DNA from 3 places in the Roseovarius sp. BRH_c41 genome. Region 3 is predicted to be linked to each of the others. Evidence: riboswitches for the same ligand, from Rfam matches in the RefSeq annotation. Region 3 holds a riboswitch; each other region holds the start of a gene.
What was found. Region 3 has a riboswitch for thiamine pyrophosphate ahead of VR71_RS09975 (ABC transporter ATP-binding protein). Riboswitches for the same ligand answer to the same signal wherever they lie in the genome.
Positions count from the first base shown of each region.

Region 1: linked by a shared signal. The riboswitch ahead of thiD (bifunctional hydroxymethylpyrimidine kinase/phosphomethylpyrimidine kinase) and the one ahead of VR71_RS09975 (ABC transporter ATP-binding protein) in region 3 are both predicted to bind thiamine pyrophosphate.
Region 2: linked by a shared signal. The riboswitch ahead of thiC (phosphomethylpyrimidine synthase ThiC) and the one ahead of VR71_RS09975 (ABC transporter ATP-binding protein) in region 3 are both predicted to bind thiamine pyrophosphate.

Region 1 covers NZ_LADY01000059.1:32,312-34,573, reverse strand. The annotation lists gene VR71_RS17960 (FAD-dependent oxidoreductase) at 1-50, opposite strand, end outside; gene thiD (bifunctional hydroxymethylpyrimidine kinase/phosphomethylpyrimidine kinase) at 47-841, opposite strand; TPP riboswitch at 887-988, opposite strand; gene VR71_RS17950 (MmgE/PrpD family protein) at 1,100-2,262, shown strand, end outside.
Region 2 covers NZ_LADY01000037.1:176,931-179,192, reverse strand. The annotation lists TPP riboswitch at 805-926, shown strand; gene thiC (phosphomethylpyrimidine synthase ThiC) at 1,040-2,262, shown strand, end outside.
Region 3 covers NZ_LADY01000029.1:23,591-25,852, reverse strand. The annotation lists gene VR71_RS09985 (GGDEF domain-containing protein) at 1-161, opposite strand, end outside; gene VR71_RS09980 (heme NO-binding domain-containing protein) at 158-760, opposite strand; TPP riboswitch at 888-987, shown strand; gene VR71_RS09975 (ABC transporter ATP-binding protein) at 1,038-1,763, shown strand; gene VR71_RS09970 (TenA family protein) at 1,776-2,262, shown strand, end outside.

The DNA of each region.
Region 1 (2,262 bases), on a different contig from region 3:
ACGCAGAGGCCCACGATCCCCGCCCCTCGTATGGTGATCGCCTTGCTCATGTCCAGATCTCGTGAAAATGATGCACCGGGCCATGTCCTTGGCCGATCTCCAACATGTTGGCGGCCAGAATCGCCCGATGCAGCCAGATATGTGCGTTCTCTACCGCTTTGTGCAATGTTAGGCCCTTTGCGAGCCCCGCCGTGATGGCAGAGGACAGAGTACATCCCGTCCCATGGGTGTTGCGCGTGGCGATACGGGGCGCGTCGAACCTCACCACCCCGTCAGAGATCAGCCAATCGCTGCAAGTGTCGCCGCGTCCGTGTCCACCCTTCATCAGTACCGCTTGAACACCCATGTCGCGCAGGCGCTGACCTTGAGCTTGCATCTCAGCGTCATCCTCAGCCTCTGAGGCGCCAAGAAGGCTCGCGGCCTCGGGTAAATTCGGGGTCATTAGATCGGCACGCGGCAAAAGTAGCGCGATCAAAGCCTCTCGGGCTGCATCCGGCAAGAGCTTTGCTCCGGATTTGGCAACCATGACCGGATCAAGCACGATCGGTCCAGAGTACGCCACCAGAGCCTCTGCCACGGTCTCGATCAGGCTGGCATCGCCCAACATGCCAATTTTGATACAATCGACCCTGATATCGCCCAAAACAGCAGCGATCTGAGCGGCAACAACGGCATTCGGAACGGGATGCACATCGGTGACCGCACAGGTGTTTTGTGCGGTCACGGCGGTGATCACACTGGCGCCATAAACACCCAGGGCCGAAAAGGTCTTGAGGTCCGCCTGAATCCCCGCACCTCCGCCGCTATCGGAGCCCGCGATTGTCAATGCCGTTGCCACCATCGGCCAGTCCTCTCATGTCGAGCGAAACGGACTTGGGACGCGTGTTGCGTGCTGATGTCCGTTCCCTACGCCGGTATCAACCGGATCAGGTTCGATGGGTTGACGTAATGTCTCTCAGCCCGAAAACGGGCACCCCAACGGATGTTGCCAATAGCTAACAGCCGATTTCTTATGCTGCAAGAGGAGATTGCGGGATAGGACATGTCGCAAACAGGACTCAAGGCTTCGCGTAATCGCGTCAGGGTGAGGAAATGTTCCTTGCAGAAAGATGCCTTGATGTCCTTTGCTCCGGTGCCTCATCAGTTTGATAAGATCGCTGACTTTTCGCTTGATCCTTCGGTTTCCATTCCTGAGGCGGTGCTTGAACGGGCCGCATTACTGCTTGTCGACACACTTGGAGTTGCGGCGGGGGCGGCATCGCTCGACGTGAGTAGGATCGCGCGCGAGTTTGCGGTCGATTTTCACGGTGCGAGTAGTGACAAACACAGCGCAACTTTGCTCTTTGATGGTCGGCGCTGCGCGAGGCCGGGGGCGGCTTGGGCCTTGGCCACGCAGATTGACAATCTCGATGGGCATGATGGCTACAACCCGACCAAGGGACATATCGGCTGTGCCCTGGTGCCAGCGCTCTTTGCCTATGCCGAGCAATCCTTGGATCTGACCGGGCGGCAGGCGCTCACAGCCCTTGCCGTGGGCTATGAGATAGCCGCACGGGCGGGCGTCGCGCTGCATGCCACCACCGCTGATTACCACACGTCGGGGGCATGGAATGCATTAGGGGTCGCGACACTGGGGGCACATCTTCGGAGGCAAACGCCCGAGGTGTTGCGTCAGGCCATGGGTATCGCCGAATACCATGGGCCGCGCAGTCAGATGATGCGCGAGATCGCCAATCCCACCATGCTGCATGATGGGTCAGGAATGGGCGCATTGGTTGGGATTTCGTCTCTGATACAGGCCGAGCGTGGCTTTATCGGCGCGCCCGCCATCACGGTCGAAGGGGCCGACGTGACGCATATTTGGGGAGATTTGGGACAGGATTGGACGCTCTTGCGGAACTACATTAAGCCCTATCCAATCTGTCGTTGGGCCCATGGTGCGCTCGAAGGCGTTCGCGTGCTGATGGTCGAGCACGCGGTTACTGGACCCGAAATCGAGACGCTTGAGGTTGCAACCTTTGCTGAATCTGCTGCGCTTTACTCCGGACTTCCCACCACCACCAGCGAGGCACAGTATTCGCTTGGCTTTGCTCTCGCGTCCTTGTTGGTTCATGGGCGGATCGGCCCGGAACACATAACCGGCGCAGGACTTCGGAATGCAGACGTTGCCAAGATACATGCCCGTATCACCGTGCGCGAAGAACCGCGCCATTCCGCCCGCTTTCCCGCCGGGCGCTGGTCGGATGTCACGGCCATCCTGCG
Region 2 (2,262 bases), on a different contig from region 3:
GAGATTGCAGGTATACGAAGACCATTGGCGCTGTGCCATTCTTTCTTGGACGCAAACGACTTGGGAATGTACAAAACGTAGTGGTTCGGCGACCAGCTTTGCAATACATAGCTGCCCGTCAAGTGCTGCGGCTCGTATGGCAGCTACTTGACGTGCGCCCTGCACCCCCTCCGCCTCGGCCAATGCGTCGCGCAACTGGAAGAGCGTGATGTCCGGGTCTTGGGCAACCAGCTCCTCAAGGAATGCACGGTGTGGTGCCAGCTTGCCCTGACCGCGTGGACGCCCCCGAGGGGCCGGGGCCGAATTTCCTCTGGTTCTGACCTGTCGTGCCCATCGTGCGCCTGTGGCTGGCGAGAGTTTCAGACGTAACGCCGACGCCCGCCCGCTTAACCCATCTTCAATCAGTCGCTGAAATCGCACACAAAGCGCCAAAGGCAAAGGTGCTGATATGACCCATCCTCCCACTCAGGATGGATCACATTCAAGACCAATTGGGCATCCCCCGCGACTCAGGTTTCACGCGAAACGCTCTAAACCAGCGGACGCGTCCCCGCCGGGACGTATGACGCGGATAAGGCCGTCACTCTGAATGCACTGATCAGCGAAACGAGTGCGAGGACCACTTAGGCCGATCCGACCATCCGACGCCAACATGCGGCGACCCATGGAGGTCGACCGCGGAGAGAGCCATGAACCTGGCGCGCGTGAAGGCATCAATTATAAAACTTGACCAATGCGATTAGAGAACTTCAGAGGAGGCACTCCATCCACAGGCTTGCCAGCCGGGTTTTTTGAAGATAACCACAATGTACGCAGGGGAGTCCCAACCGAGGGACTGAGAGGCGGCTGGCCCGCTACGGGCAGTGTCGCGACCCTTTGAACCTGATCCAGTTGACACTGGCGTAGGAAGCTAGGGCGCGTGATTTTGCCGGTAAGGGGCATATCCCGTGGTCTGAACCGGGGGCTCTGCGATGCTCTCATGCCTCCCCAGCCGCGCGCATCTGGTCTCTTTGCAGAACGTGACTCGAGGAGCACCATCATGAACGTCCCGACCCAACGCATCACCCCAAGCGTGACCACCGGGCCCCTGCCCGCCTCCAGAAAAATCTATGTCAACGGCCAGTTGCATCCCGAAATCGCGGTGCCGATGCGCGAAATCTCGACCCACCCGACCGCTGGCGAGGCCCCGCTTGCCGTCTATGACAGCTCTGGTGCCTACACTGATCCGGACCTCACCACCGACATTCGCCAGGGCCTGCCGCCACTCCGCCGCTCTTGGATCATGGCGCGCGGGGATGTGGAGGATTACGAGGGCCGCCACATCAAACCCGAGGATAACGGTTTTGTCACGGGCGACCGGCTGGTACCGGAATTTCCGGTCAAACCCCAGCCGCTGCGCGCCAAACCGGGGGCTGCCCCTACCCAACTCGCCTATGCCCGCGCAGGCATCATCACGCCCGAGATGGAATTCGTCGCCATCCGCGAGAATCAGCTGCGAGAGCTGACACCCTGCCACCGTGACGGCAACGACTGGGGCGCCAATATCCCTGATTACGTCACCCCGGAGTTTGTCCGGCAGGAAATCGCGGCAGGCCGCGCCATCATCCCGGCCAATATCAATCACCCCGAACTTGAGCCGATGATCATCGGGCGCAATTTTCTGGTCAAGATCAACGCCAATATGGGCACCTCCGCCGTCACCTCCTCGATGGAGGAAGAGGTGGACAAACTGGTCTGGGCGATCCGCTGGGGGGCGGACACGGTGATGGATCTCTCCACGGGCCGCAACATCCACAACACTCGCGAATGGATCATCCGCAATTCCCCCGCGCCCATCGGCACCGTGCCAATCTATCAGGCCTTGGAAAAGGTGAATGGCATCGCCGAAGACCTCACGTGGGAGGTGTTCCGCGACACGCTGATCGAGCAGGCCGAACAGGGTGTGGATTACTTCACTATCCACGCTGGCGTGCGTTTGCATATGGTGCCGATGACCGTGGACCGGGTAACGGGGATCGTCAGCCGTGGCGGCTCGATCATGGCCAAATGGCGCCTGCATCATCACCGCGAGTCGTTCCTTTATGAGCATTTCGAGGAGGTCTGCGACATCTGCCGCCAATATGACGTGAGCTTTTCGCTTGGCGACGGGCTGCGCCCCGGCTCGATCGCCGATGCCAATGACGCCGCGCAATTCGCGGAATTGGAGACATTGGGCGAATTGACCAAAATTGCCTGGGCCAAGGACTGCCAGGTGATGATCGA
Region 3 (2,262 bases):
TCGATCAGGTCGAGAAACCGCACGCCGTGCATCGGACGATCGCCAAAGAGTTTGGCAAGGGTTGGCCCCGCCCCCACCACATGCCCGGTTTCGTCCAGCACTGCATGCATCGGACAAAAGCCCGCCAGAATCTGGCACAGCACCTGATCGCGATCCGTCATGGCGCCCCCCCTCCGGCCCCCAGAACAAAGGCGCGCCCATGGGCAAACCCCTCGTCCAGAAGCCGAATTTCGAGGATCTCACAGGTTCCGGCCTCGCCCTGATGCTCGACCACCGCGAGCGCGCCGTAGTCATCCGCCATCGCCCGCAAAAGCCCGACCACCACTGGCCCGAAACGCGGCCCATCCCCTTCTGGACAGCCGACATGCAGGCGGTAGAGCCCGCCGCCCTGATCGAGCAGTTCCAGGGCGGGCAAGTCGAGGTCAGAAACCGCAAGGCGCGCGCGCTCTGGCAGGTCATCAAGCGAATGCAGGAAATCGACAAAATCCACCCCGCTGAACCGTAACAAGCGGCGCAACGCCTCGGTCGCCGGATTGGAGACCAGATAGGTGCCGATATCCTCAAGCAAGTCGTCGCGCCCGCGCGCAAGCCGCGTGCCCACCGCCGCAAGCACCTGCGCGGTCACCTGCGGCTCGTAGATCATCATCGATTCAAATTCGGTCAGGCCCATATCCAATCGCCGAATCGTGTCAATCCACACATCGCGCCCATAGGTATCCCTGACAAATCTCTCGATGGCGCGGTTGACCAGCCCGTGCATGACACTCTCCCCTCAGATGGCGCCAGCCTGACAGCCAAGTCCTAACAAGCGCTGAACATCTAAAATGCAGGGTATATTCCATGCGCCACCGCAGCCTTGCCAACGGCAAGACGCATTGCTACACCTGACATATCCGTTGGGGTGCCCGCTTGGGCTGAGAGGCGAAGAGCCAACCCATCGAACCTGATCCGGCTTGCACCGGCGGAGGGAACGGAGACCGCGCAGCCTTGCGCCCTTCTTCCCCTTAGCCTGCGGCCCAAGCTTGAAGAGGCCGCGCATGACCGCACCGCCCAGTCTGACCCTCGATGGCAGCGCCAGGATTGGGGCTGTGCCGGTCTTTGGACCGCTGCGGCTAACCCTGAGGGCCGGGCGCATCACCTGTCTGCTCGGACCGTCCGGCGTGGGCAAGACGACGCTCTTGCGCCTGATTGCCGGGCTGGACGAGGTGACAGAGTTTGCCGGGACAATCGCGGCCTCGGACGGTCTGCCGCTTCCGGGGCGCATGGCGCTGATGGCGCAGGGTGAAATGCTGATGCCCTGGCTTGATGTGCTGGGCAATGTGACGCTTGGGGCGCGGCTGCGCGGCAGACCGCGCGACATTCTGCGGGCGCGCGAGATGCTGGCGCGGGTGGGGCTGGCGGATCATGCCGACAAGCGCCCCCATGCGCTTTCGGGCGGGCAGAAACAGCGTGTGGCGCTGGCGCGCACGCTGATGGAGGATCGCCCCATCGTCCTCCTCGACGAGCCGTTTTCGGCGCTGGATGCCCGCACCCGCGCGCAGATGCAGGATCTCACGGCCACGCATCTGACGGAGCGCACGGTGCTGATGGTCACGCATGACCCGGCCGAGGCCGCGCGCATGGGACACGCCATCCATATCCTGACCGAGACCGGGCTGGAGGATGTGACGTCGCCTTCTGCCCCGGTGCCACGCGCGGTGGATGACCCCGAGACTTTGGCCGCGCAGGGCCGGCTCTTTGCCCGCCTGCGCGCGCCCGCCTGAAAGGAAACAGCCATGCGCCCCACCGACCATCTCAAATCCCTTGTGGCCGAGGACTGGCAGGCCGCCACCCGGCACGCATTTACCGACCAGCTTGCGGCGGGCACGCTGCCCGAGGCGCTGATGCTCGCCTATCTGCAACAGGATTACCTCTTTATCGAGGATTTCGTGCGGCTCTTGGCCTCTGCCATCGCCCATGCGCCCAGCCTGCCGGATGCCATACCGGCGGCACAGTTTCTGGGGCTGATTTCAGGACCGGAGAATACCTATTTCCTGCGTGCGATTGACGCTTTGGGCGGCACTGTAGAGCCGCCCGCCGCCGCCCATCCGGTGACAGCCGAGTTTCAGGCGCTGATGCGCGCGGCGGCAAGATCAGGGCGCTATGCGCAAATGATCGCGGTGCTGAGCGTCGCCGAATGGACCTATCTCGACTGGGCCAGCCCACATGCGGACCGCGCCACAGACCTCCGCTTTTGGTTCGGGGAATGGATCACCCTGCACA